4 regions of the Streptomyces sp. NPDC039609 genome follow, and region 4 is predicted to be linked to each of the others. Evidence: riboswitches for the same ligand, from Rfam matches in the RefSeq annotation. Region 4 holds a riboswitch; each other region holds the start of a gene.
The links. Region 4 has a riboswitch for cyclic di-AMP ahead of ACZ561_RS33900 (M23 family metallopeptidase). Riboswitches for the same ligand answer to the same signal wherever they lie in the genome.
Positions count from the first base shown of each region.

Region 1 (7,056 bases), on a different contig from region 4:
CGCGGATCTTGAACGTGCCTCGGCCGTTCTCGTACGCGTCCTTGATGCCGGACAGGCCGACGATCCGGCCGCCCGTGGGGAGGTCGGGGCCGGGCACGAAGCGCATCAGCGCCTCGAGGTCCGCGTTCGGGTGCCGGATCAGGTGCCGGGCGGCCGCGATGACCTCGCCCAGGTTGTGCGGCGGCATGTTCGTCGCCATGCCGACGGCGATTCCGGACGCGCCGTTGACCAGCAGGTTCGGGTAGGCCGCGGGGAGCGCGACGGGCTCCCGCTCCTGGCCGTCGTAGTTCGGCGAGAAGTCGACGGTGTCCTCGTCGATCGACTCGGTCATCATCAGCGCCGCGGCGGCCATCTTCGACTCGGTGTACCGCATGGCGGCCGGCGGGTCGTCGTTGCCCAGGGAGCCGAAGTTGCCGTGGCCGTCGACGAGGGGGAGCCGCATGGAGAAGGGCTGCGCCATGCGGACCATCGCGTCGTAGATCGACGCGTCGCCGTGGGGGTGCAGCTTGCCCATGACCTCGCCGACGACGCGCGCGCACTTCACATAGCCGCGGTCGGGGCGCAGGCCCATCTCGTTCATCTGGTAGACGATGCGGCGCTGCACCGGCTTCATGCCGTCCCGGGCGTCGGGCAGCGCGCGGGAGTAGATCACCGAGTACGCGTACTCGAGGAAGGAGCCCTGCATCTCGTCGACGACGTCGATGTCGAGGATCCTCTCCTCGAACGCGTCTTCCGGCGGCGGTGTCTTCGTGCTGCGGCGGGCCATCGCGGCTGCGGCTCCTTCACCAACAAGGTTGATCTGACGCGGACCATTGTGGACCGTCCCACCGACAACGCCGACCGCGACCCGGGTACGGCCCGCCGTCAGCCGTCCGCGACGCCCCTGCGACCCGGAAGAGGGACGCCTCGAACCTGCGGGAACTTCGCCAGGTGTCAGTGCGCTTGCATAGGGTGGCAGGACTTTTCCATATCGCGATCGAAGGGACGTACATGCCCATGGGTCACACGGCCACGGCAGAGGCCGGCTCCGGCGGCCTGACAGCGACCGAGCACCGGCTGGCCAACGGCCTGCGGGTGGTGCTCTCCGAGGACCACCTGACCCCGGTCGCCGCGGTCTGCCTCTGGTACGACGTCGGCTCGCGCCACGAGGTCGCGGGCCGTACCGGCCTCGCCCACCTCTTCGAGCACCTGATGTTCCAGGGCTCGAAGCAGGTCCACGGCAACGGCCACTTCGAGCTGGTGCAGGGCGCGGGCGGCTCGCTCAACGGCACGACGAGCTTCGAGCGCACCAACTACTTCGAGACCATGCCCACCCACCAGCTGGAGCTGGCGCTCTGGCTGGAGGCGGACCGCATGGGCTCGCTGCTCGCGGCCCTGGACGACGAGTCCATGGAGAACCAGCGGGACGTCGTCAAGAACGAGCGCCGCCAGCGGTACGACAACGTGCCCTACGGCACGGCCTTCGAGAAGCTCACCGCCCTCGCGTACCCCGAGGGCCACCCGTACCACCACACGCCGATCGGCTCCATGGCCGACCTGGACGCGGCCACCCTCGAGGACGCGCGGTCCTTCTTCCGCACGTACTACGCGCCGAACAACGCGGTGCTCTCGGTCGTCGGCGACATCGACCCCGCGCAGACCCTGGCCTGGATCGAGAAGTACTTCGGCTCGATCCCGTCCCACGACGGCAAGCTGCCGCCGCGCGACGGCACCCTGCCGGACACCATCGGCGAGCAGCTGCGCGAGGTCGTCGAGGAGGAGGTCCCGGCCCGCGCGCTGATGGCCGCCTACCGGCTCCCGCACGACGGCACGCGCGAGTGCGACGCCGCCGACCTGGCCCTGACCGTCCTCGGTGGCGGCGAGTCCTCGCGGCTCCACAACCGCCTGGTCCGCCGCGACCGCACGGCGGTGGCGGCCGGCTTCGGCCTGCTCCGGCTGGCCGGCGCGCCGTCGCTGGGCTGGCTGGACGTCAAGACGTCCGGCGGTGTCGAGGTGCCCGAGATCGAGACCGCCGTCGACGAGGAGCTGGCCCGGTTCGCCGCCGAGGGCCCGACGCCCGAGGAGATGGAGCGCGCCCAGGCCCAGTTGGAGCGCGAGTGGCTGGACCGGCTCGGCACGGTCGCGGGCCGGGCCGACGAACTGTGCCGCTTCGCGGTCCTGTTCGGCGACCCGCAGCTCGCCCTCACCGCCGTGCACCGGGTCCTGGACGTCACCGCGGAGGAGGTGCAGGCGGTTGCCAAGGCCCGGCTGCGCCCGGACAACCGCGCGGTGCTCGTCTACGAGCCGACCGGTACCGAACAGAGCGACAGCGACGAGGAAGAGGGAGCGGACCAGTGACCGACGCTGCCGCGTCTTTGACGAGCATGACGTTCCACCCGCAGCCGGAGCCGGGCACCGCCAAGCCCTGGGCCTTCCCGGCACCGGACCGCGGAGCGCTGGACAACGGCCTGACGGTGCTGCGCTGCCACCGCCCCGGCCAGCAGGTGGTGGCCGTCGAGATCTTCCTCGACGCCCCGCTGGACGCCGAGCCCGAGGGCCTGGACGGCGTGGCCACGATCATGGCCCGCGCCCTCTCCGAGGGCACGGACAAGCACTCCGCCGAGGAGTTCGCCGCCGAGCTGGAGCGCTGCGGCGCCACGCTCGACGCGCACGCCGACCACCCGGGCGTACGGGTCTCCCTGGAGGTCCCCGTCTCCCGGCTGCCGAAGGCGCTCGGCCTGCTCGCCGAAGCGCTGATCGCGCCGGCCTTCCTCGACACCGAGGTCGAGCGCCTGGTGCGCAACCGGCTCGACGAGATCCCGCACGAGACGGCCAACCCGGCCCGCCGGGCGGCCAAGCAGCTCTCCAAGGAGCTGTTCCCGGCCACGTCGCGCATGTCGCGGCCGCGCCAGGGCACCGAGGAGACGGTGGCGGCGATCGACGCCGCGGCCGTCCGTGCCTTCTTCGAGGCATACATGCGGCCCTCCACGGCCACGGCCGTCGTCGTCGGCGACCTGACCGACGTGGACCTGGACAAGGTCCTCGCCGAGTCGCTGGGCGCGTGGACGGGGAACACGGCCGAGCCGCGCCCCATGCCTCCGATCACGGCCGACGACACCGGCCGGGTGGTCATCGTCGACCGGCCGGGCGCCGTCCAGACCCAGCTGCTCATCGGCCGCGTCGGCGCCGACCGGCACGACCGTGTCTGGCCGGCCCAGGTCCTCGGCACGTACTGCCTCGGTGGCACCCTCACCTCCCGCCTGGACCGCGTCCTGCGCGAGGAGAAGGGCTACACGTACGGCGTCCGTGCCTTCGGCCAGGTGCTGCGGTCCGACGGTGAGGGCCACGGCGCCTCGATGCTCGCCATCAGCGGCTCCGTCGACACCCCCAACACCGGACCGGCACTTGACGACCTGTGGAAGGTGCTGCGCACCCTCGCCGCCGGGGGGCTGACGGACGCCGAGCGCGATGTGGCCGTGCAGAACCTGGTGGGGGTGGCGCCGCTGAAGTACGAGACGGCCGCCTCCGTCGCCGGGACGCTCGCCGACCAGGTCGAGCAGCACCTTCCGGACGATTTCCAGGCGCAGTTGTACGCCCGCCTGGCCGAGACCGGCACGGTGGAGGCGACCGCGGCGGTCGTGAACGCCTTCCCGGTGGACCGTCTTGTCACCGTGCTCGTCGGTGACGCGGCGCAGATCGAGGAGCCGGTGCGTGCCCTCGGCATCGGCGAAGTGACCGTCGTCACCGGCTGATTGAGGCAACCCCGCGCCACTTCGAGGACCCCGTTATCACGGTATGGCGGGGTCCTCCCCTTTGTCCGTATTGAGGGAATGGGTGGGCGTATGCCCTGTGGCATGTCTTACAAACGGGCGTGTCTGTTTGCTGATTGAAAGACAGTCCGCTTAGCGTCGGTCCGGCTGTTCGCCAGTTGCACCCGCCGCGAGCCCGTGGCATCGGACAGTCATCGCCGAGTCCCCGTCAGGCGCGAGCCTGGGGAGCCGGGGACCCACACGAAGTCCCTGGGGTGAATCGGACGCCTTCGCACCCGTGCGGAGGGGCCCGTAGGAGACCTTCCTGCTCCGAACCCGTCAGCTAACCCGGTAGGCGAGAAGGAAGGAAAGGATCAGCCACTACATGGCGTTCACCCGTGCCACCGGGAAGCATCGTGGTCCGAGCCGTCTGGCGCGCCGCAGCGCGGGCATCGCCGGCGTCGCGACCATCGCCACCACCGGCGTCATCGGAACCCTCGCCTCGCCGGCGCTCGCCGCCGACGCGGACGCCCCCTCCTTCGAGGACACCGGCCTGACCCAGATCGTCGCCGCCGACACCCTCGCGGCCACGATCGACGCCCAGGCCGCCGCCCAGGAGCGCGAGGCCGCCGAGGCCGTCGAGCGGGCCAAGGCCGAGGCCCGGGCGAAGGCGGAGGCGAAGCGCAAGGCCGAGGCCCGCGCCAAGGAGATCCGCGAGGCCAAGGAGCGCGCCGCCCGCGAGGCCGAGCGCAAGCGTCTGAACTCCTTCCAGCTCCCCGTCGCCGGTTCGTACGTGACCACCAGCTACCAGGCCGGTGGCGCGCTCTGGTCCTCCGGCAGCCACTCCGGCGTCGACTTCCGGGCCGCCTCCGGCAGCCGGGTCGTCTCCGTCGGCTCCGGCACCGTCGTCGAGGCCGGCTGGGGCGGCGCGTACGGCAACAACATCGTCATCCGGATGAACGACGGCACGTACACCCAGTACGGTCACCTGTCGTCCATCAGTGTCTCGGTCGGCCAGACCGTCACCCCGGGCCAGCGGATAGGCCTCTCGGGCTCGACCGGCAACTCGACCGGCCCGCACCTCCACTTCGAGGCGCGCACCACCGCCGAGTACGGCTCCGACATCAACCCGGTCGCGTATCTGCGCGCCCGCGGCGTGAACGTCTGACGGCCACGGAACAGCGTCAGAAAAGCCCCGGCTCGTCCTGAGCCGGGGCTTTTCGCTGGCCAAAAGATATCCATGTTCCCGGATCGCCTTCGGAAATTCCGTCCCGCTGCAATAGAGTCGCCGACGAACCGGTTTCGCGCGGATCAAGGCGGAGGTCGAAGATGCGCATTCCCGCGCAGTCGGTATGCACGGCGATTCGGGACGACATCGTTTCCGGGGTCCTCCCGTGCGGCAGCCGGCTGACCGAGGAGCAGTTGGCCCGCCGCTACGGGGTCTCCCGCGTCCCCGTCCGCGAGGCGCTGCGCACCCTGGAGTCCGAGGGCTTCGTGATCAGCCGCCGGCACGCGGGCGCCCATGTCGCCGAACCCACCGAGCAGGAGGCGGCGGATCTTCTGGACGTCCGGTCACTGCTCGAGCCGCTGGGTGCCGCCCGCGCCGCGCAGCGCCGCACCGACGCCCATCTCAAGGTGCTGCGGGGCCTGGTCAGGCTGGGGCAGGAGCGGGCCAGGCGCGGCCAGGGTGAAGATCTGCGCTCGCTCGGCAGCTGGTTCCACGAGACGCTGGCACAGGCCTCCGGCAGTCCGGCGCTCACGGCGCTGCTCACCCAGCTGCGGCACAAGATCGCCTGGATGTACGCGGTCGAGCCCGCCGCCCAGCCCGTCGAGGCGTGGGCCGAGCACGGGGCGATCGTCGACGCCGTGGCGCGCGGCGACGCCGAACGGGCCCGCACCCTGACCGCGCTGCACGCCGAGCGCTCGCTGGCGCAGCACCGGTTGAAGCGCCAGGAGCGCGGACGTGTGAGGGCTTCGCAACACGTCGTAAACACCGCGAGCGCCCAGAATTAACACGCGGGCCGTATACAAAGAATAGGAATTCTCGGGGCTTTCTTCGTGCTGCCCGGGATTCCAGAAATTCGGTGGTCGGGTCGGCAGGGAAAACAATGGAGCCGCACTCGCCTTCATTTCGGCGTGTGCGGCTCCATCGGAATTAAGTCAGACGGTCTCGGGGAGCTCGTCGAGGCCCTCGGCAACCAGCTTCGCCAGACGGTCCAGAGCGGCCTCGGCGCCATCGGCGTCCGAAGCGAGCACGATCTCCTCGCCGCCCTGCGCGCCCAGACCGAGCACCGCGAGCATCGACGCGGCGTTCACCGGGTTGCCATCGGCCTTGGCGATCGTCACGGGGACGCCGGAGGCCGTGGTGGCACGGACGAAGATGGAGGCGGGGCGGGCGTGCAGGCCCTCGGCCCAGCCGACGTTGACGCGGCGCTCAGCCATGGTGTTGCCCTTCAAGTCTCAAGCGGGTTGTCTAGACCAGTCTCTCACGGGTGGCGGGATGCTCGAAGCCGACCTTCGGACCCTGTCCCAGGGCCGTTTCGGTGCTCCTACCTTGCATGGCACACAGACGCCGCGCGACCGGTGCCACTGACGTACCCCGGCCGTACGCTTGCCCCATGCAGAGCGCGTCGGAACAGCCGGAACAACCGGAACACGCCTACCCCGACCACTGGGAAGCGGATGTGGTCCTCCGTGACGGCGGCACCGCGCGCATCAGGCCCATCACCGTCGACGACGCCGACCGGCTGGTCAGCTTCTACGAGCAGGTCTCGGACGAGTCGAAGTACTACCGCTTCTTCGCGCCCTACCCGCGGCTCTCCGCCAAGGACGTGCACCGCTTCACCCATCACGACTTCGTCGACAGGGTCGGTCTCGCGGCGACCGTCGGCGGGGAGTTCATCGCCACCGTTCGGTACGACCGCATCAACGAGCGGGGGCTGCCGGCCAGCGCCCCCGCCGACGAGGCCGAGGTCGCCTTCCTGGTCCAGGACGCGCACCAGGGGCGGGGTGTGGCCTCCGCGCTGCTCGAACACATCGCGGCGGTGGCGCGGGAGCGGGACATCCGACGGTTCGCGGCGGAGGTGCTGCCTGCCAACTCGAAGATGATCAAGGTCTTCACCGACGCCGGATACACCCAGAAGCGCAGCTTCGAGGACGGCTCCGTACGGCTGCACCTCGACCTGGAGCCCACCGACCGCTCGCTCGCCGTGCAGCGCGCGCGGGAGCAGCGGGCCGAGGCGCGATCCGTGCAGCGCCTCCTCGCCCCCGGCTCGGTCGCCGTCATCGGCGCCGGACGCGCGCCGGGCGGGGTGGGCCGGACGGTCCT
Region 1 covers NZ_JBVIUJ010000008.1:374,345-381,400, reverse strand. The annotation lists gene ACZ561_RS25545 (DNA gyrase/topoisomerase IV subunit A) at 1-766, opposite strand, end outside; gene ACZ561_RS25540 (M16 family metallopeptidase) at 991-2,337, shown strand; gene ACZ561_RS25535 (M16 family metallopeptidase) at 2,364-3,731, shown strand; cyclic di-AMP (ydaO/yuaA leader) riboswitch at 3,935-4,100, shown strand; gene ACZ561_RS25530 (M23 family metallopeptidase) at 4,114-4,896, shown strand; gene ACZ561_RS25525 (GntR family transcriptional regulator) at 5,058-5,741, shown strand; gene ACZ561_RS25520 (HPr family phosphocarrier protein) at 5,889-6,170, opposite strand; gene ACZ561_RS25515 (bifunctional acetate--CoA ligase family protein/GNAT family N-acetyltransferase) at 6,347-7,056, shown strand, end outside.
Region 1: linked by a shared signal. The riboswitch ahead of ACZ561_RS25530 (M23 family metallopeptidase) and the one ahead of ACZ561_RS33900 (M23 family metallopeptidase) in region 4 are both predicted to bind cyclic di-AMP.

Region 2 (7,056 bases), on a different contig from region 4:
CTCGGGGAAGAGCTCGCGGACGCCCGGGTTGTTCCAGAAGAGATGGGAGTAGAAGAACGCGACGGCGTGTTCGGCCCGTCTCTCGACGACGGCGAACGTGCTCCTGAGCAACTGGGCATCCACTCCGGAGAATCTAGGGGGTGCCCGGCGGATCTCGACCGTGGACGCAAGGACACGTGACGGTCGCCCCGGCCGCCGGTTCTCGCGCACCCGCACGGGACCACGGGCCCGCCGGCTCCCCGGACCCCCGCCACCGACCACGGGCCCCCGGCTCCCCGGGCCTCCGCCGCCGACCACGGGCCCCCGGCTCCCCGGGCCTCCGCCGCCGACCACGGGCCCGCCGGCTCCCCGGACCCCCGCCACCGACCACGGGCCCCCGGCTCCCCGGGCCTCCGCCGCCGACCACGGGCCCCAGCTCCCGGCCTCCGCTGCCGACCACGGGCCCCCGGCCTCCGGCGGGCCGGGGTAGTGGCGACCTTGTACCGTCTCAGGGTGAGCACGCCCCCCGCCGAACCCCCCGCCCCCGAGCTCTTCACCTGGGAGTTCGCGACCGATCCGTACCCTGCCTACGCCTGGCTGCGCGAGCACGCTCCCGTCCATCGGGCGAAGCTGCCCAGCGGGGTCGAGGCCTGGCTGGTGACGCGGTACGCGGACGCCCGGCAGGCCCTCGCCGACCAGCGTCTGTCGAAGAACCCGGCGCACCACGACGAGCCCGCGCACGCCAAGGGGAAGACGGGGATCCCGGGGGAGCGCAAGGCCGAGCTGATGACGCATCTGCTCAACATCGACCCGCCCGACCACACCCGGCTGCGCCGACTGGTCTCGAAGGCGTTCACGCCGCGCCGGGTCGCCGAGTTCGCACCGCGGGTGCAGGAGCTGACGGACCGGCTGATCGACTCGTTCGCGGCGAAGGGCGAGGCGGACCTCATCCACGAGTTCGCGTTCCCGCTGCCCATCTACGCGATCTGCGACCTGCTCGGCGTTCCGCGCGAGGACCAGGACGACTTCCGGGACTGGGCCGGGATGATGATCCGGCACGGCGGAGGGCCGCGCGGCGGGGTGGCGCGGTCGGTCAAGAAGATGCGTGGCTATCTGGCGGAGCTGATCCACCGCAAGCGGCTCGACCCGGGCGACGATCTGATCTCGGGGCTCATCAAGGCGTCCGACCATGGCGAGCACCTCACCGAGAACGAGGCCGCCGCCATGGCCTTCATCCTTCTCTTCGCGGGGTTCGAGACCACGGTCAACCTGGTCGGCAACGGGGTGTACGCCCTGCTGCGCAACCCGGGCGAGCGCGAGCGGCTCCAGGCCTCGCTCGCGGCGGGGGAGCGGGGACTCCTGGAGACCGGTGTCGAGGAGCTGCTGCGCTTTGACGGGCCGGTGGAGCTGGCGACCTGGCGGTACGCCATGGAGCCGCTGACCATCGGCGGGCAGGAGATCCCGGCGGGCGACCCGGTCCTCGTCGTGCTGGCCGCCGCCGACCGCGACCCGGCGCGCTTCGACGAGCCGGACACGCTCGATCTGTCCCGGCGCGACAACCAGCACCTCGGCTACGGGCACGGCATCCACTACTGCATCGGCGCACCGCTCGCCCGGCTCGAAGGGCAGATCGCGCTCTCGACCTTGCTGACTCGCCTGCCAGACCTGCGACTTGCCGCGGATCCGGCCGATCTGCGGTGGCGCGGAGGGCTCATCATGCGGGGATTGCGCACGCTTCCGGTCGAGTTCTCCCCTTTGGGTGACTGACGATCCGTCAAGACTGTGACTTTTACGTGATCTCCGCTGCATCGACTTGTTACTGACGTTCGAATGCCGCTACGTTCACCGTCATCTCAGCAGTCACGCGAAAGGCTCTCCGCATGCGCTCCGGGAACGGACGACACCGCAGACCCCGCCAGGCCCCCGCCATAGTCGTCGCCGCAGGCGTGACCGGATCCGCGCTGGCGATGCCGCTGCTCGCCGCGGGCTCCGCCTCGGCCGCCGACGCCGCCACCTGGGACCGGGTGGCCGAGTGCGAGACGGGCGGCCTGTGGAGCGCACACTTCGGCAACGGCCTCTATGGCGGACTGCAGTTCACGCAGGAGACCTGGGAGACGTACGGCGGTCTGTCGTACGCGACCAGTGCGGACCTCGCGAGCCGTGCCCAGCAGATCGCGGTGGCGGACAAGGCGCTCGCCGCCGGCTCCACGCAGTGGGCCACCTGCGCCCCGATCGCCGGACTGACGAACGACGGCGCCGCGCCCGGCGTCGACCCGGGGCCTGCGGTCACTCCGGAGGAGCCCACGGGCCCCGTCGAGGAGTCGAACCGGACGGCGGGCCTTCCGGCCACCCCCGGGGCCACCGCCCCCGAGACCGCCGCCCCCGGGACCACCGAGCCCTCGACGTCGGGCCCGACCGCCATTCCCGAGACCTCCGTCACGCCCTCCGCACCGGCGACTCCGGGCACCGGTAAGCACCGCGGTGACGCGGCCCCGGAGGAGACGGTCAATCCGGGCAAGAGCGGCGAAAACGGTCGACATGCCGCACCGACGGACGCTCCGGCTGATGAGCCGACAGGTGAGGCGACCCCGGGCGGGAATGGGGAGGAGTCGGACAGTGCGGACGTAGCGGGCGTCGAGGATGTCAAGGATCCCAAGGACTCCACGGGCGTTACGGACACCAAGGGCAACTCGGGCGAATACACCGTCAAGCCGGGCGACAATCTGACCGACATTGCGCGGGAGAACGAACTGCCGGGCGGCTGGGGCGCCCTCTATGACGCCAACCGCTCGACGGTGGGTGCCGATCCCGACCTCATCGTCCCTGGCCAGAGCCTCGACCTGACGATCGATCTCCTCCCGTCGAAGGGGTAGTTCGGGGTCGTATGTCCGGTTCTGTGCAACTGAGACATGGGTCTCTTTGCCTCAACTGGCATATCGCGTCCGCAAAGTTTGCTTCCGTCACCTCTCACCTGCGTAAACACCCTTCGTCCCGAAGTGGGTACGGGCGATATTTCCCCAATGGGCCTCTTTGAACTTCGGAGAGGTCTGTGTCTACGGTCAGCACCGCTCGCCACCGCGGGCCCCGTCGACCGATACGCCGAATCCTGCCGTCGGCCGATGGGAACAGTCGTCGCGTCATGCGCCGAAGGCAGGAGCGGGGGACCCAAGGTAAGTGCCGCCCCCGGCCGTTGAGACAGACGGCCGAGGATGCGGCTCGGGGTGAAGCCGCGCGCCAGGTCGCGCGGCCGGGCAACTCACATGGCCCGAACCCGACAGCTCACCTCGCAGGCGTCGGTGAGGAGATTCCCCATGCTGTTTTCCGCCAAGGGCAAACACCGTCGTGCCTCCAAGGCCACCCGCGCCGTCGCCCTCGCCGGCATCGCCGGTGTCGCCGTCGCCGCGCCGCTCATGACCGCCGGGTCCGCCTCGGCCGCGACCGCCTCCGAGTGGGACGTCGTCGCCCAGTGCGAGTCCGGTGGCAACTGGGCCATCAACACCGGCAACGGCTACTACGGCGGCCTGCAGTTCTCCGCCTCCACCTGGGCCGCCTACGGCGGCACCGCGTTCGCCGCCACCGCCGACCAGGCCTCGAAGTCGCAGCAGATCCAGATCGCCGAGAAGGTCCTGGCCGGCCAGGGCAAGGGTGCCTGGCCGAGCTGTGGCGTGGGCCTCTCCAGCGCCGCGTACACCGGCGGCGCCGCCGAGAGCGCGCCTGCCCAGGCCGCCCCGGCCGCCCCCGAGCGCAAGGCCGAGCAGCCGACGACCCGCAGCGAGCAGCGGACCGCCCCGAAGGCCGAGGCGAAGACCGTCACCACCCCCACCGGCAAGAAGGTCGCGAAGGGTGACGGCGAGTACAAGGTCGTCGCCGGCGACACCCTGAGCAAGATCGCCGCCGCCCAGAAGGTCGAGGGCGGCTGGGAGAAGCTCTTCGAGCTGAACAAGGACGTCGTCGAGGACGCCGACCTGATCCACCCGGGCCAGCAGCTTCACCTGAAGTGAGCCCGGCGGTTCGCGTGAGTCCGGCGGCTCACGCGGCCCCTCCGACCCTCCCGCGGTGACCACCCCGGCCCGGCGCACCCTCCCCCGTGTGTGCCGGGCCGGGGTTCCGCGTTCCCCGGCTCCGCGTGCGCCGGAGTTCCCGGATGCGGGGTTCCCGTAGCCCTCTCCCCGCGTTACCGGTGAGTAGGTCTGGGGTGTTTTGACCCGAGATACCTGCCCTCGGGTCCTTTTTCGTCCCAGGGGGCGGGCGCCGGGCGGGCCGGAGCCCCGGAGCCGGTTAGGCTCTTGGCGCAAGGCCAAAGCGACCCTGCACAGCAAGCGTCACATCTAGCGTCACATCCCAGAAGGAGATGCTCGTGCCGTCCATCGACGTCGTCGTAGCCCGGGAAATCCTGGACTCCCGAGGCAACCCCACGGTCGAGGTCGAGGTCGGCCTCGACGACGGCAGCACCGGTCGTGCTGCTGTTCCGTCCGGTGCCTCCACCGGTGCGTTCGAGGCCATTGAGCTCCGTGACGGAGACAAGAACCGCTACCAGGGCAAGGGCGTCGAGAAGGCCGTCCTCGCCGTGATCGAGCAGATCGGCCCGGAGCTCGTCGGCTACGACGCCACCGAGCAGCGCCTGATCGACCAGGCCATGTTCGACCTGGACGCCACGGACAACAAGGCCTCGCTCGGCGCCAACGCCATCCTCGGCGTCTCCCTCGCCGTCGCGCACGCCGCGTCCGAGGCCTCCGACCTCCCGCTCTTCCGCTACCTGGGCGGCCCGAACGCGCACCTGCTGCCCGTTCCGATGATGAACATCCTGAACGGCGGCTCGCACGCCGACTCCAACGTGGACATCCAGGAGTTCATGATCGCGCCGATCGGCGCGGAGTCCTTCTCCGAGGCCCTGCGCTGGGGCACCGAGGTCTACCACACCCTCAAGGCCGTCCTGAAGACGAAGGGCCTGTCCACCGGCCTCGGCGACGAGGGCGGCTTCGCCCCGAACCTGGACTCCAACCGCGAGGCGCTCGACCTCATCCTCGAGGCCATCAAGCAGGCGGGCTACGTCCCGGGCAAGGACATCGCGCTGGCGCTCGACGTCGCCGCGTCCGAGTTCTACAAGGACGGCTCGTACGAGTTCGAGGGCAAGTCCCGCACGGCCGCCGAGATGACCGAGTACTACGAGGAGCTCGTCTCCTCGTACCCGCTGGTCTCCATCGAGGACCCGCTGTTCGAGGACGACTGGGCCGGCTGGAAGGTGCTCACCGACAAGCTGGGCTCCAAGGTCCAGATCGTCGGCGACGACCTGTTCGTCACCAACCCGGAGCGCCTGGCCCGCGGCATCGAGGAGGGCACCGCCAACGCCCTGCTCGTCAAGGTCAACCAGATCGGTTCGCTGACCGAGACCCTGGACGCCGTCGAGATGGCCCAGCGCAACGGCTTCAAGTGCATGATGTCCCACCGCTCCGGCGAGACCGAGGACGTCACCATCGCCGACCTGGCCGTCGCCACCAACTGCGGCCAGATCAAGACCGGTGCCCCGGCCCGCTCCGAGCGCGTCGCCAAGTACAACCAGCTCCTGCGCATCGAGGAGATCCTCGACGACGCCGCGGTCTACGCCGGCCGCAGCGCCTTCCCGCGCTTCAAGGGCTGACACCGGCTCACGGGCTGACACCGGCTCAGGCCGGCGTCGGCCCAGGGCCGGTAGCGGCTCAAGGGCTGTCCAGCCCGTCGTACATACGTCCCCGCACTCGGTCCCGTACCGTGTGCGGGGACGCACGCTTTACGGCGCAGGAGAAGGGGAGGCGACACGACATGGCCGCGAAGGACCGGGACCGGTTCTCGACCGCGACCCGGATCAGGCTGCTCGGCGAGCAGACCGCCGCCCGTGTCTACCGCTCCCAGACCCGCCGCCAGGCCCGCCGCTCGCGGCTCACCGGCCGCGCGGCCTTCCTCGCCCTGGTCGTCTGCTCGCTGGTGGTGGCGCTCGCCTACCCCATGCGGCAGTACGTCTCCCAGCGCGGCGAGATCGCCGAGCAGGAGCGCCAGGCCGCCGAGGCCGCCGCCCGGGTCGAGGAGCTGCGGGACGAGAAGGCCCGCCTCCAGGACCCGGCCTACGTCCGCCGCCTCGCCCGCGAGCACCTGCACTACGTGCTGCCCGGCGAGACCGGCTTCACCGTGAACGACCCCGAGGCCGAGCGCGCCCGGCGCGAGGAGCAGAGCGCGGCCGACCGCCCCTGGTACTCCGACCTCTGGGACGGCGTCGACCGGGCCGACGCGAGCCGTTAGCGCCCCGGCGCGAGATGATGGGCCCACACCCCGGGCCCGGCCGGCCCCATCGCGGTCCGGTCCGTCCCACGCGACCGGGCCCGCCCGGAAGCAGACCGCCCCCGACGAGAAGACAGACGCAGGCATGGAAACGCCCCCTCCGCAGACCGCACGCACCGAGCCCACCGACGCGGACGTCGCCGCCTTCGAGGAACAGCTCGGCCGCCCGCCCCGGGGGCTGCGCGCCATCGCGCACCGCTGCCCCTGCGGCAACCCGGACGTCGTCGAGACCGCGCCGCGGCTCCCGGACGGCACGCCGTTCCCCACCACGTACTACCTCACGTGCCCCCGCGCGGCCTCGGCGATCGGCACGCTGGAGGCCAACGGGGTCATGAAGGAGATGCAGGCCCGGCTCGGCACCGACCCGGAGCTGGCCGCCGCCTACCGGGCCGCGCACGAGGACTACATCGCCCGCCGTGACGCCATCGAGGTCCTGGAGGGATTCCCGAGCGCCGGCGGAATGCCGGACCGGGTCAAGTGCCTGCACGTCCTCGTCGGCCACTCGCTGGCCGCGGGCCCCGGGGTGAACCCGCTGGGCGACGAGGCGCTGGCGATGCTGCCCGAGTGGTGGGCCAAGGGCCCGTGCGTCACGCCGTGCGCGGAAGAGAAGGAGTCCGCCCAGTGACCCGCGTCGCCGGAATCGACTGCGGTACGAACTCCATCCGCCTCCTCGTCGCCGACGTGCACCCCGACACCGGCGAGCTGATCGAGCTCGACCGGCGGATGACGATCGTCCGGCTCGGGCAGGGCGTCGACAAGACCGGG
Region 2 covers NZ_JBVIUJ010000022.1:59,678-66,733, reverse strand. The annotation lists gene ACZ561_RS38825 (globin domain-containing protein) at 1-123, opposite strand, end outside; gene ACZ561_RS38820 (cytochrome P450 family protein) at 493-1,746, shown strand; gene ACZ561_RS38815 (transglycosylase family protein) at 1,860-2,852, shown strand; cyclic di-AMP (ydaO/yuaA leader) riboswitch at 3,112-3,287, shown strand; gene ACZ561_RS38810 (transglycosylase family protein) at 3,291-3,980, shown strand; gene eno (phosphopyruvate hydratase) at 4,331-5,617, shown strand; gene ACZ561_RS38800 (FtsB family cell division protein) at 5,779-6,252, shown strand; gene ACZ561_RS38795 (DUF501 domain-containing protein) at 6,377-6,916, shown strand; gene ACZ561_RS38790 (Ppx/GppA phosphatase family protein) at 6,913-7,056, shown strand, end outside.
Region 2: linked by a shared signal. The riboswitch ahead of ACZ561_RS38810 (transglycosylase family protein) and the one ahead of ACZ561_RS33900 (M23 family metallopeptidase) in region 4 are both predicted to bind cyclic di-AMP.

Region 3 (7,056 bases), on a different contig from region 4:
ATCCGGGACACCGGCGTCCCCGTACTGAACATCGACCTCATCTACGGCATCGACGGCCAGACCGAGGAGTCCTGGACCCGTTCCCTCGACGCGGCGCTCGCCTGGGCGCCCGAGGAGCTGTATCTCTATCCCCTCTACATCCGCCCGCTCACCGGCCTCGGCCGACTCTCGCCCACCGCGGACCGGGAGTGGGACGAGCAGCGGCTGCGGCTGTACCGCCACGGCCGGGACCATCTGCTGGCGCGGGGGTACCAGCAGGAATCGATGCGGATGTTCCGGCGCGCGGACGCCCCGCCGCAGGGCGCGGACGACTACGCCTGCCAGACGGACGGGATGATCGGCCTGGGCTGCGGGGCGCGCTCGTACACCTCCTCGCTGCACTACTCCTTCGACTACGCCGTCGACATGAGGGAGGTTCGCTCGATCATCGACTTCTACACCGGGACGCGGGACTTCACCCGCGCCCAGGTGGGCCGGTGGGTCGAGGCGGACGAGGCGCGCCGACGCCATCTGCTCCAGTCGCTCCTGCAGGCCCGGGGCATGTCGGCGGTCGACTACGACGAGCGGTTCGGCACCTCGCCGTTCGCGGACTTCCCGGCCGAACTGGGCCGGTTCGAGAAGCTCGGCTGGCTGGATCCGACGGCCCCGGCCGGGCTGTTGCGGCTCTCGCCCGAGGGCCTGGCCCACTCGGACGCGCTCGGTCCCGCGCTGTTCTCGCCGGCCGTCCGGGCGGCGATGGCCGCCTACGAGCCGAAGTAGCGGAGGTGACGGCATGGACCTGACGATCCTCTACCGGGGCCCGCTCGCCTCCTGCGACTACGACTGCCCCTACTGCCCCTTCGCCAAGCGCCGTGACAGCCGCGAGCAGCTGCGTGCCGACCGCGCCGCGCTGGAGCGCTTCTCCGCCTGGGCGGCCGCGCAGACCGGCGACCGGCTGAGGATTCTCTTCACCCCGTGGGGCGAGGGCCTGGTCAGGTCCTGGTACCGGCGCACGCTCACCGAGCTGTCGCGCCTCCCCCACATCGAGCGGGTGGCGATCCAGACGAATCTGAGCTGCCGCACCGACTGGCTGGCCGAGGCCGACCCCGAGACCCTCGCGCTCTGGTGCACCTACCACCCGGGGCAGACACCGTACGACCGCTTTCTCGCCAAGTGCCGCGAACTGGCCGCCCGGGGCACGCGTTTCAGCGTCGGGATCGTCGGCCTGCCGGAGCACCGGGAGCACGCTCGGCGGCTCCGGGACGATCTCCCGCCCGAGGTGTACCTCTGGGTGAACGCCGCCGAGGGGCACACCTACACCGAAGAGGAGGCCGATGGCTGGACCGCCCTCGACCCCCTCTTCCCGTACAGCCGCCGTCCGCACCCCTCGGCCGGTCTCCCCTGCCGGACCGGCGAGTCGGTGATCTCGGTGGACGGTGACGGGACGGTGCGACGCTGCCACTTCGTGAAGGCCGAGCTCGGCAACCTGTACGACGGTTCGTACCGCGCCGCCCTGCGGCCCCGCGCCTGCCCCCTCGCCGTCTGCGACTGCCACATCGGCTACGTCCATCTGGAGACGCTGCCGCTGTACGACGTGTTCGCCGGAGGCGTCCTGGAACGGATCCCCGCCACGCTCAGAGGGGCATGAGGTCCGGGCGCTTGGCCTCCACGTGGTCCCCCGAGCTCTCACCCCGCAGCCGCCTGCCGATCCACGGCACGAGGTACTCCCTGGCCCAGTTGATGTCGTCGCGGCGCACGTCCAGGGTGTTCCGCGGCGGCAGCGGCGGCCACGCCTGGTCCGGGTCCGCCGGCACCTCCATGCCGAGGACCTGGGCGGCGCGCAGCGCGACCCGGGTGTGACCCTCGGGCGAGAGGTGCAGCCGGTCGTCGTCCCAAGCCCGCCTGTCCTGCACCGACTTGAGCGACCACAGGTCCAGGACCGGGCAGTCGTAGCGGTCGGCGACGGCCCGGACATGAGCCGTGTAGGTGGCGATCTTGCCGCGCAGATGGCGCAGCACGGGTACGTCGCGGGTGTCGAAGCCGGTCGTCACCATGACCGTGCCCACGGCCGAGGTCAGATCCGCGACGGCGCGCTCGAAGCGCTCCGCGACATCGTCCGGGTCGGTACCCGGGCGGATGATGTCGTTGCCCCCCGCGCAGAAGGTCACGAGGTCGGGGGCGAGCTCCTTCGCCCTGGGGACCTGCTCCTCCACGATCTGGTCGAGGAGGCGGCCGCGTACGGCCAGGTTGGCGTAACGGAATGCGTCGTGCTCCGGCAGCTGGTCGGCGAGCAGCACCGCGAAGCGGTCCGCCCAGCCGACGTACTTCCCATCTGGCCCGGGGTCTCCGACGCCCTCGGTGAAGCTGTCACCGATCGCCGCGTACGACCCGAATACGTCCATGTCTCTTGATCTCGAATCGTCTGCCACGGGAGCTCATCTTTCCCTTATGGGTGTGACCTACGCGACCGTAAGGAGGGGTTGACGCCGGGTGAGATACGCCACCGGTCAAGATTCCGCCAAGCCGGAATACGGGGGAACGCGAAGGGGCCCGGCACACAGGTGCCGGGCCCCTTCGGGTGCCGGGTGTACGTCAGATGCTGACGCCGTGCGAGCGCAGGTACGCCAGCGGGTCGATGTCCGAGCCGTAGCTCGGTCCGGTGCGGATCTCGAAGTGCAGGTGCGGACCGGTGGAGTTGCCGGTCGAACCGGAGAGACCGATCTCCTGGCCGCCCGTGACGGTCTGGCCGGCGGAGACGCCCAGCGAGGAGAGGTGGGCGTACTGCGAGAACGTGCCGTCGGCGTGCTGGATGACGACCTCGTTGCCGTACGAGCCGCTGTTGCCCGCGGAGTAGACGGTGCCCGCACCGACGGCCTTGACCGAGGTGCCGGAGGAGGCGATGAAGTCGACACCGGTGTGGTAGCCGGAGGACCACATGGCACCGGAGGCGCGGTACGGGGTGGAGACGCCGCCGCTGACCGGGGCGACCCAGCCGGAGGAAGCGGCCTTGGCGGGAGCGGACGGCGCCGGGGTGGAGGTCGAGGCCTGGGTGGACTCGACCGTGCCGCGGTCGGCGCTGCGCGAGCTGCGCTCGGCCGAACCGGTGGAGGACTTCTCCGCCTTGGGTGCGGCCTTCGGGGCGGTCTTCGGGGCGGCCTTGGGCGCGGGCGGGGTCGCCGTCGACTTGGCGCCGAGGGTGAGCTTCATGCCGGGAAGGATCAGCGAGGGGTTCCCGCCCACGACCTGGCGGTTGTCCTCGTAGAGCTTCTTCCAGCCGCCCGCCAGGTGGTGCTCGGAGGCGATCTTCGACAGGTAGTCGCCGCGGACGACGGAGTACGTCTTCGGCTTGGCGGTCTTGTCGGCGGCGGGGGCCTTCGCGGGAGCGGCGGCGACGGCGGCGACGGCCTGCTCGGGCGTCACGGTCGGGGCGCCCTTGTCGGCGGCGTGGGCTCCGGTCGCACCGAGGAGCGGCAGGGCGACGACGGCGCCACCGGTGCCGGCGGCGACGAATCCGCGCGTGATCGGGTTGACCTTGGGACGGCGGTGCTTACCCTTTGCGGGCATGGCGAATTCCTCTCCGTCGCCTGCGAGGTGAGCTGTCGGGTTCGGACTGGAGATGTCCGGCCGCGTTCTCACGCGACTTAACCCCAAGCCGTCCGGATCGATCCGGTTCGGCGTACTTACCTGGGTCCCCCGCTCCTGCCGTACGTGGATGGGTGCGGATTCCGGGCGGTGGCAGGATTCGGCGGTCCGACCGGATTGACGGTGACCGTAGACGAGCGGAGTCGGCGCGAACAAGCCACCGTTTTTCTCCCGCATTCAGGGCCGGGATATTCAGGCCGAATTCCGGTCACCCTCCGTGGAGGGCGGAGCGCCGATTCCCTTTTCCGGCAGGGAGATTGTCCGGAACGATCAGGCACGGTCCGTCACTTTTATGACGCTGCTCACGCACCGGAACCCATCTCCCCTATTACCAGGGCGCGTTATACCTAAGGGCCCAATTCGGACAGAACACCCATTCCCATACCCCGGGGGTATGCGGAGCCGCCCCCACCCGGGATGATTGCCCCTGGAACCGATCTCGATCAGTCAACCTTCAGGAGCACTCGTGACGCAGCAGCTGCCGCAGGTCCCGTCGACCGAACCCGAGCTCACCGGGGTGCGCAACTTCCGGGACGTGGGCGGCCTGCCGACCATGCGCGGCGGATCGGTGCGATTCGGACGACTCTTCCGCAGCGGCCACCTCGCGCACGCCACCGAGGAGGACGCGGCCTTCCTCTCCACCCTCGGGCTGCACACGATCTTCGACTTCCGCAACCAGGCGGACCGGAAGGTCGAGGGCCCGGACGTCGAACTTCCGGGTGTACGAAATGTGAACATACCGCTCAATGACCCGGCCGACGGCAAGGAGTTCTGGAAGCTGGTCAGCACGGGCGAGCTGGAGCAGCTCCGCGCCATCCTGGGTGACGGCAAGGCAGCCGCCCGAATGTCCGATTCGTACCGGAAGATGATTGTCGAGCGGATCGCGGAGCACAGCCGCATCCTGCACGCGATGGCCGAGGACAGCGTTCCGGCGCTGATGCACTGCGCGGCCGGCAAGGACCGCGCGGGCCTGTCGATCGCCATCTCGCTGCTCGCGGTGGGTGTCGAGCGCGAGGCGATCGAGGCCGACTACGTGAAGTCGAACGACCCGCACCGCCGGTACAAGGTGCGCCGCAGCTCCACCGCCGCGGACGCCATGTCGCCCGAGGTGATGGAGCTGCTCAGCCCGCTCTTCGACGCGCGCGTCGAGTACCTGCGGGCAGCGTTCGAGACGATCGAGCAGACCTGGGGCACGGTCGAGAGCTACCTCACGGACGGCCTCGAGCTCGCCCCCGAGACGCGGGAGCGGCTGCGCGAGCGGCTCGTCGTCGAGGCGTGACCCCGTCCTCTACTGGTTCTGCCCGCCGAGCATGAACAGCAGGTAGAGGAACCCGGCGAAGAGGTGCCCGGCCACCAGATAGGCGAAGAGCCGGAGCACCAGACCCTTGGGGAACTTGCCCCCGTCGCGCTCTTCGCCGGTGACGGGTACGGACTTGTCGGACATATCGGCCCCTTCCGAAGGGCTCAGCGCGGATGCGGAGTTCCGTCGCCGAGGCACAGCTCGGCGGCGGGGCTCTGCATCAGCGTGTGGACGAAGAGCAGCTCGGCCCCGCCGCGGCCGGCGGCGCCGATGCGGTGCGGGGTGAGCGAGTCGAAGTGCGCGCTGTCCCCCGGGTCGAGTACGTGCACGGTGTCGCCGAGTGCGAGGCGCACCTGCCCTTCGAGGACGTGGAGCCACTCCTCCCCGGGGTGGACGCGCACGATGTCGGTCCGGGTGGCGTACGGCACGTGGACCCGGAGCGCCTGCATCGCGCGGCCGGGGCCACCGGCCTGGCGGTAGATCCAGCCGTCGGCCTCGACGGGCTCGGACCGGCCCGCCCTGACGACCGGATCACGCTCGGGCGGAACCTCACCCAGGAGCTCGGCGACCGTCGTACCGTAGATGCGGGCGAGGGCGAGCAGCATGGGCAGCGAGGGCTGCCGGCGGCCGGTCTCCAGCCGGGAGAGATGGGCCGGGGAGAGACCGGCCCGCTGGGCGGCGGCCTCCAGGGTCAGCCCTCGGCGTCGGCGCAGGGCGCGCAGCTGGGGCGCGACGTCCGGCAGGACATCGGGTGCGGCGGGGTCCGGGGACCGCTCCCCGGGGAGGTGCTCCATGCCCCCATTCCGCCAGGATCTTTCCTCTGAGGCAACTTTCTTGCCTCGGAGGCAAAAGTCTCCCGAGACCGAAGATCAGCGCTGTGCCACCGCCTGCTTGACCAGCGTCTTCCCGAAGTCCCACATCAGTCCGCCGCCCCCATGGGCGTCGTCCATCACGGCCGTGAAGGCGGTCACGAAGCGGTCCACGTCCTCCTCGTCGATGATCAGCGGCGGGATCAGTTTGATCACCTCCAGATGGTCTCCCGAGACCTGGGTGAGGATCCGGTGCCGCTGGAGCAGCGGGACGACGACCATCTGGGCGAAGAGCCCCTTGCGGGCCGCCTGCAGCATCGTCCACCGGCTGCGCAGCCCGAGCGAGGACGGCCGCCCGAACTCGATCCCGATCATCAGCCCGCGTCCGCGGATCTCCTTCAGCAGCTCGTAGCGCGGGACGAGCTCCTTGAGGCGCGAGGACAGCAGCTCGCCCACCCGGCGCGCATGCGCCACCGTCCCCTCGTTCTCCATGACCGAGAGCACGGCGAGCCCGGCGGCCATGGCCTGGGCGTTCGAACCGAAGCTGGCCGAGTGGACGAGGACCCGGTCCATGGACGAGTAGACCTTCTTGAAGATCCAGTCCTTGCCGAGCGTCGCGCCGACCGGCACATAGCCGCCGGAGAGCGCCTTGGCGACGCAGACGAGGTCCGGTTCGACACCTTCCTCGTGCTGGTACGCGTAGAAGTCCCCGGTCCTGCCGAGCCCCGTCTGCACCTCGTCGACGATCAGCAGCGCGCCACGCGCGTGCAGCAGCTCCTGGGCGGCGCGCAGGAAGCCGGGCGGCGCCTCGTGCACCCCCTTGCCCTGGATGGGCTCGACGACGAACGCGGCCACGTCCCCCTTGCGCAGCTCCCGCTCCAGGGCCTCCAGGTCCCCCAGCTCGATCGCGGTGTCGGGCAACAGCGGGGCGAAGCCGTCCCGGAAGCCGTCCTCTCCGTTGACCGAGAGGGAACCGGTGGTCAGGCCGTGGAAGGCGTGGGAGCAGTACAGGACCCTCGGCTTCCCGGTGGCGTACCGGGCGAACTTCAGCGCGGTCTCCACCGCCTCCGTGCCGCTGTTGCCGAAGAAGACCCGGTCGAGGTGCGGACTGTGGGCAAGCAGCTTCTCGGCGAGCAGCCCGGGCAGGGGCTGGCAGTCGAAGCGGGTGAGGTCGGCGAGGGAGGCGTCCAGGACGTCGTGGAGAGCCCGGCGGACGACGGGGTGGTGCCGGCCGAGGCCCATGACGCCGAAGCCGGCCAGCATGTCGAGGTGGTCGCCGCCGTCGGCGTCCCAGAAGTGGGCGCCCTCGGCCCGCACGTAGACCTT
Region 3 covers NZ_JBVIUJ010000004.1:248,853-255,908, reverse strand. The annotation lists gene ACZ561_RS13375 (STM4012 family radical SAM protein) at 1-759, shown strand, start outside; gene ACZ561_RS13370 (STM4011 family radical SAM protein) at 773-1,627, shown strand; gene ACZ561_RS13365 (SGNH/GDSL hydrolase family protein) at 1,614-2,408, opposite strand; gene ACZ561_RS13360 (M23 family metallopeptidase) at 2,572-3,543, opposite strand; cyclic di-AMP (ydaO/yuaA leader) riboswitch at 3,546-3,721, opposite strand; gene ACZ561_RS13355 (tyrosine-protein phosphatase) at 4,088-4,900, shown strand; gene ACZ561_RS13350 (DUF6126 family protein) at 4,910-5,065, opposite strand; gene ACZ561_RS13345 (XRE family transcriptional regulator) at 5,086-5,715, opposite strand; gene ACZ561_RS13340 (aspartate aminotransferase family protein) at 5,791-7,056, opposite strand, start outside.
Region 3: linked by a shared signal. The riboswitch ahead of ACZ561_RS13360 (M23 family metallopeptidase) and the one ahead of ACZ561_RS33900 (M23 family metallopeptidase) in region 4 are both predicted to bind cyclic di-AMP.

Region 4 (7,056 bases):
ACGGGATCTTCTGCACCGCCTGGAGCCGTACGGAGACGAGCCGAGGGTCATCGAGCTGCGGGAGCGGGCCCGTCCGCTGCTGATGACTCCGGCGTGACGCGTGTCCCACCGGGTTTAACGGGATTGTCAGTGGGTCAGTGCACTATCGGGGTGGGAGGTGGTGCAGGTGTCGGTGTCCGCACGGTCCGTACGCGACGTGGACTGCGACGTGCTCGTCGTCGGCGGCGGGATCGTCGGTCTGTCGACGGCGTACGCCCTGACCCGCTCCGCGCCCGGTACCCGCGTGACGGTCCTGGAGAAGGAGCACGGCCCGGCCCGCCACCAGACGGGGCGGAACAGCGGCGTGATCCACAGCGGGATCTACTACCGCCCGGGGTCCCTGAAGGCGCGGTTCGCGGTCGCGGGGGCGGCCGAGATGGTCAAGTTCTGCGCGGAGTACGGCCTGCCGTACGAGGTCACGGGCAAGCTGATCGTCGCGACCGGGCGGGACGAGCTCCCCCGGCTGCACGCGCTCGTGCAGCGCGGCCGGGAGAACGGCATCCCGGTGCGCGAGCTGGGCCCCGCGCAGATCAGCGAGTACGAGCCGCGGGTGCGGGGGCTCGCCGCGATCCACGTCGGCACGACCGGGATCTGCGACTACGGAGCGGTGGCGGCGCAGCTCGCCGAGTCCTCCGGGGCGCGGATCCTGTACGGCTCCGAGGTCACCGCGATCGACCGCCGGCCCTGGGGCGTCGCCGTCCGCACGGCCGCCGGGGCGGTGGTGCGGGGGCGGGTCCTGGTGAACTGCGCGGGGTTGCACTGCGACCGGGTGGCCCGGCTCGCGGGCGACGAGCCGGGGATGCGGATCGTCCCCTTCCGCGGGGAGTACTTCGAGCTGGCGGACCCCTCGCTGGTGCGCGGCCTGGTCTATCCGGTGCCGGACCCTGCCTTCCCCTTCCTCGGGGTCCATCTGACGCGGGGCGTCGACGGCGGTGTGCACGTGGGGCCGAACGCGGTGCCGGCGCTGGCCCGCGAGGGGTACGGCTGGTCGGCCGTCCGGCCCGGCGACCTGGCGGGGACGCTGGCGTGGCCCGGATCGTGGCAGATCGCGCGGGAGCACTGGCGGTACGGAGCGGGTGAGCTGCGCCGGTCGCTGTCGAAGCGGGCCTTCACGGAGGCGGTGCGCAGGCTGCTGCCGGTGGTGGAGGAAACGGATCTGCGGCGGGCGCCGGCGGGGGTACGGGCGCAGGCGGTGCTGCGGGACGGCACGCTGCTGGACGACTTCCTGATCCGTGAGGCCCCCCGGACGATCCACGTGCTGAACGCCCCGAGCCCGGCGGCGACGGCGTCGCTCCCGATCGGCCGGGAGATCGCCACGAGGGCGCTGTCCTTTCTGTAGTCCTCGCCACAGCGGAGTGGGGTGAGCGCGCCCGTAGAATTGGGGGCATTGTGTCTGAGTCTCAAGAAACCGCCACCCGCCCCGTCGCCGAGCCCGTCGTCGCCCGCCGGGGCAGTCGGATGTTCGCCGCCGGAGAAGGGCCCCTGCCCGATCCCGCCGGTTCGCACCACGAGCGGCGCATCCGCAGCTTCCAGCCCCGCCGCAGCCGCGTCACCGCGGGGCAGGCCGAGGCGATGCTCAAGCGGTGGCCCGACTGGGGTCTCGACATCGACGGCAAGCGGATCCTCGATCTGAAGGAGATGTTCGGCGACCTCCCCGTCGTCCTGGAGATCGGCTTCGGCATGGGCGAGGCCACGGCCGAGATGGCCGCCGCCGACCCCGGCACCGGCATCCTCGCCGTGGACGTCCACACCCCCGGTCAGGGCAACCTCCTCGGTCTCGCCGACCGCAACGGGCTCGAGAACGTCCGCGTCGCCAACGGCGACGCGATCATCCTGCTGCGAGAGATGCTCGGCCCCGATGCCCTCGACGGCTGCCGCGTCTACTTCCCGGATCCCTGGCCCAAGAAGCGCCACCACAAGCGGCGCCTGATCCAGCCCGAGTTCCTGACGCTGCTCGCGACACGGATGAAGTCCGGCGCCGTCCTGCACTGCGCCACCGACTGGGAGGAGTACGCCGAGCAGATGCTCGAGGTCCTCTCCGCCCACCCCGACTTCGAGAACACGCAGGCCGACGGCGGCTACGCACCCCGCCCCGCCTTCCGTCCCCTCACCCGCTTCGAGGGGCAGGGCCTCGACAAGGGCCACCTCGTGCACGACCTGCTCTTCGCCAGGAAGTAGGACGTCGAGGGCGGAACTCCCTCGCGGGGTGTCAGTCGCTGTCGTTAGGGTCGATCACGTGTCGAACCACGTGCCCGTCCCTGCCCGGGACACCGAGGAGCCCGACTTCACGGCTGTCCCGGACCGCGCCCAGTGGCGCTACCGGCCCCGCCGCGCGTTCTGGCGCAGCAAGGTGGTCCGGGCGGTCGCCGTGGTCACGCTGCTCACGCTCTGCGCGCTGGTGATCCTCGCGATCGTGCGGGACCAGACCGGCACCGAGGGGTTCCTCGTCGGCCTCGGCCTGGCCGTCCTGCCCGTCCCTCTGCTGGTCGCCGCATTCCGCTGGCTCGACCGCGTCGAACCCGGCCCGTGGCGGAACCTGATCTTCGCGTTCTGCTGGGGCGCCTTCGCCGCCGCGCTCGTCTCGATCATCGCCAACTCCTTCGCGGTCCGCTGGATAGCCACCGCCACGGCCGACCCCGCGTCCGCCGACACCCTCGGCGCCACGGTCGTGGCACCGGTGGTCGAGGAGAGCGCCAAGGCCGCCGCCGTACTGCTGATCTTCCTGCTGCGCCGCCGCGAGTTCACCGGTCTCGTCGACGGCGTCGTGATCGCCGGCCTCACCGCGAGCGGCTTCGCCTTCACCGAGAACATCCTCTATCTCGGCCGGGCCTTCGGCGAGGACCAGGAGATCGGCACGACCGGCATCGGCTCGATGACCGCCGGCACCTTCTTCGCACGGATCGTGATGTCGCCGTTCGCGCATCCGCTCTTCACCGTGCTCACCGGCCTCGGCTTCGGCTTCGCCGCCCTCGCCACCCGGCGCCAGCGCGTGCGGCGCGTCCTGCTTCCGGTGGCCGGTCTCGTCCTCTCGATGGGCGTGCACGCCCTGTGGAACGGCTCGGCGACCATCCTCGGACCGTGGGGCTTCATCGTCGTGTACGGCATCTTCATGGTGCCCGCGTTCGGTCTGCTGACCTGGCTGGCGATATGGAGCAGGCAGCGGGAGCTGCGCACGATATCCGGGCAGCTCCCGGCGTACGCCGCGGCCGGCTGGCTCTCCCCCGCCGAGCCGCTCGCGCTCTCCTCGATGCGGGCCCGTTCCCTCGCCCGCGACTTCGCCCGCCGCACGTACGGCCCGGCGGCCGCCGTCGCGGTCGGGGAGTACGAGGCGTTCGCGACGACCCTCGCCTTCCTGCGCCACCGCGCCCAGCGCGGCGCGGGCGCTCCGGACTTCCTCGCCCGCGAGCAGGAGCTGCTCCACCACCTCTGGCAGCGCAAGGCGGTCGCATCCCCCGCCCTGACCTATGCCGCGCGGGCGACGGGCCAGGTCTGGGCGCCGCCCCAGTACCTCGACTACGGCGGCTACAACCCGTACCGGAGCTAGTTCGCGGGGCGCCTCCGGGTCGGTCAGCCGCAGGTCGAGCGTGGCCGGACGCCGACGGCACCGCGGGGGTGACGCGGTGTTCCGGCACGCCCGACGTCGGGGGGCCGCCGAAGGCGCGGGGGGTGCCGCAGGACCGCCGGAGTCGCGGGGGGGGCCGCCAGGACCGCCGAAGTCGCGGCGGGTGCCGCAGGACCGCCGGAGTCGCGGGGCGCGCAACGAGGGACGCGCCCCCACGCGAGCGTGGGGGCGCGTCGAAGACTCGACGGCCTCAGCGGCCTCGGATTCCCGGCCGGATCAGACCGACAGGCCCTTGTCCCGCAGCCAGGCCGCCGGGTCGATTCCGTCGCCGCCCGCGGTGTGGACCTCCAGGTGCAGGTGCGGGCCGGTCACGTTGCCGGTCGCGCCGACGCGGCCGATCGTGTCGCCCGTACCCACCGACTGGCCCACGCTCACCGTCATCGAGGACAGGTGCGCGTACCAGACCTCCGAGCCGTCCTCCAGCTCCAGGACGATCCGGTAGCCGTACGAGCCGGACCAGCCCGCCGACTTGATGGTGCCGCCGTGGACCGCCTTGACCGGCGTGCCGGTGGGCGCCGCGAAGTCGAGGCCCGTGTGGTAGCCGGAGGACCACATGGAGCCGGACTGGCCGTAGGTGGAGGTGAGGGTGTACGAGGACGTGGGCAGGGAGTAGCTGGCGGCGAGCTTGGCCAGCCGCTCCGCCTCGGCCTTGGCCGCTGCCTCCGCCTCCGCCTTCTTCTTCGCCTCGGCGGCGGCCTTCTCTGCCGCGGAAGCCTTCGCCGCCGCCTCGGCCGCTGCCTTCTCCGCCGCCTGCTTCTCCGCCTCGGCCTTCTCGGCCGCGTCGGCGGAGGCCTGCTGCTGCTCGGCCTGCTGGAGGATGCGGGCGCGCAGCGCCTCGCCGGCGTCGGCGGTGGACTCGGACGCGGAACCGCCGTCGGTCTTCTCGGCGCTGTCGGCCGAGAGGGTGAGGGAGGCGGTGAGCGGCTGCGGGTTGTTCGTCCCGGAACCCGTACCGTCGGCGCCGTCCTCGTCGGAGATGAGTTCGCCGACGCCCGGCAGTTCGGAGGCGTCCGGGAGGTTCAGGTCCGGGAGCGATATGGAGACCGGGGGCTTGTCCTTGGCGGTGGCCATGCCACCAGCGCCGACGGCCGCGATGACACCGACGCCGAGGACGGTGGAGGAGCGGGCGAAGGCGGAGCGCTGCTTCACGACCCGGTGGCGGCCACCGGAGCGGGCCTGCTGGCGAAGGGAGTCCTCGGTGGGGTTCCACTCCCCCCACGTCGTGGCGTCGTCCGTACCGGCGGCGCCCGGCGCACCGAACGCTTGGAACCCGTCGAAGGTGTCTTCGGGGGCAGGGGTGTTGGACGCCACGGAGGCGTACTCCTTTCCTTCCTTCTCGCCTACCGGGTTAGCTGACGGGTTCGGAGCAGGAAGGTCTCCTACGGGCGGTGTCGCACGGATGCGACGGTGCCCGATTCACCCCAAGTGGTGGTTCCCCGGTTCCTTTTCAGGATTCGGCGCGTGCGCACGGTGCCGTCTCTTGCGACGGCTGGGACGACCGCGCTGCGTTATCGAACGTTAATAGACAGGAGGGCCGGATTCCAAGCTGTTCCGAGTGATCATTCAAGGGATTGAGTCAGTACAGCCCGATTTGACCCCGCTTCAGTTGACCCCCGCCTGCAGGAGTTGAAACTGACAGTGTGTCAGTTGTTATCTCAGCGGTACCTCTCCACTACGGATGGTCACGGCACCACCGGCATCGTCCGCCGCCGCTCCGGCTGCCCCGTCGTCGGACGGCTCACGGCGAGCAGCGCCATGTCGTCCGTGGAGCCGCCGCCCGTGTAGCGGCGGACGTCGTCGACGAGCGCGTCCAGCAGCTCCTCGGGACCCGGGAAGATCCGGCCGGCGAGCCGCTCGGCCGGATCGTAGAAGGTGCCCTTGGCGTCGCGCGCCTCGGACAGGCCGTCGGTGTAGAAGAGCAGCGTCGCGCCGGGCGGGTACGGGCTCTCGTCCGCCCTGTCTGGCCAGGCGGCCAACTCGCCCATGCCGAGCGGCAGCGCCGGCTCGCTCGGCGCCAGCAGCTCCAGGCCCCCGTCCGCGTGCAGCAGCAGCGGCTCGGGGTGACCGCGGTTCACCACCCGTACGTGCCCGTCCACGCGCGGGATCTCGGCCAGGACGGCCGTGGTGAACCCCTCGAAGGCGTCGAGACTGGAGCGCCGCGTGCCCTCCCGGGCCAGCGCCCGCTCCAGCCGCTGCGCGACGCCCTCGAGGGTCGCCTCCTGCTCGGCAGCCTCCCGGAAGGCCCCGATCACGATGGCGACCGCCTCGACCGCGTCCAGCCCCTTGCCCCGTACGTCACCGACCACGAGCCGCACCCCGTACGGAGTGTCCTGGACGGCGAACAGATCGCCGCCGATGAACGCGTCCGCCTGCGCGGCCTCGTAACGAGCCGCCACCTGAAGGCCGCCGATCCGCTCGGCCGGCGTCGGCAGGACCGCCTTCTGGGCGGTCGCCGCGATCACCCGGGCCGAGGCGAGCCGCTCGCCGCTGCGCAGGACGACCCGGTTGATGAGCAGGGCGAGGGCGACGACGGTGGCGACGGTGAATGTCTCGGTGAGGGAGGGAACTTCGGAGGCCGTGTGGTTGTAGAGGTGCAGACCGATGCCGGCGAGGATCGCGGCGATGCCGGTGAGCAGGGTCGTCAGCATCGAGAAGAACGGAGCCGCGATGAGCGGAGCGGCCGAGAACATCGGGGCCGCCGTGTACGAGGGCGGGGTGGAGAGGTCGAAGACGACACCACCGAGGATGACGAGCGGGGGCAGGGCTCGGATGAACCGCCGGGCCTGCTCGGCTCGCGGCCGCGGACGCCCGTTCACGTCGCCGCCCGCGCCTCGCTGCCCCTGCCCCACCTGTGCTCTCCTGCCCGGTCCGTACACGGCGACGGACGGTACCGCGCCCACCCCAGGGTGGCGGGAGCCGCGCCGCGCGGCGACCCCCGCTCGGCCGAGTGGGTGACACCTCCTCAGCCGCTCACCCCTACGCCCCCGCCCTTCACCTCCGCGCGCCCCCGACCCCTACCCCCGAGCGTCCGGGACCCCGTCCGCGCTCAGCCGTCCGCCGCGCCCCAGGACCCCCACCGCGCCCGCGCACGCCAAGCCGACCCCGCACAGCACCAGCCACGGCGTCGCCGACCACCCGGTCACATCGAGCAGCGCGCCCGTCCCCAGGTTCCCGAGCGTGATCCCGATCCCGCAGACGGTGTTGTAGAGCCCGTAGTGCGTGGCCACCCACCGCCCGCCCGAGAGCGCGACGACCGTGTCCATCTCGTACGGGTACAGCACCGCGTTCGCGACCGCCAGGGCCGCCGCGCACAGCAGCAACCCCCCGAGGCCCGGCACGGCCACGGGCGGCAGGAAGGCCGCGCCCATCAGCACAAGGCCGAGGACCAGACACCG
Region 4 covers NZ_JBVIUJ010000015.1:13,726-20,781, forward strand. The annotation lists gene ACZ561_RS33880 (MFS transporter) at 1-97, shown strand, start outside; gene lhgO (L-2-hydroxyglutarate oxidase) at 167-1,378, shown strand; gene trmB (tRNA (guanosine(46)-N7)-methyltransferase TrmB) at 1,498-2,217, shown strand; gene ACZ561_RS33895 (PrsW family intramembrane metalloprotease) at 2,276-3,583, shown strand; gene ACZ561_RS33900 (M23 family metallopeptidase) at 3,878-4,972, opposite strand; cyclic di-AMP (ydaO/yuaA leader) riboswitch at 4,984-5,131, opposite strand; gene ACZ561_RS33905 (PP2C family protein-serine/threonine phosphatase) at 5,344-6,510, opposite strand; gene ACZ561_RS33910 (MFS transporter) at 6,676-7,056, opposite strand, start outside.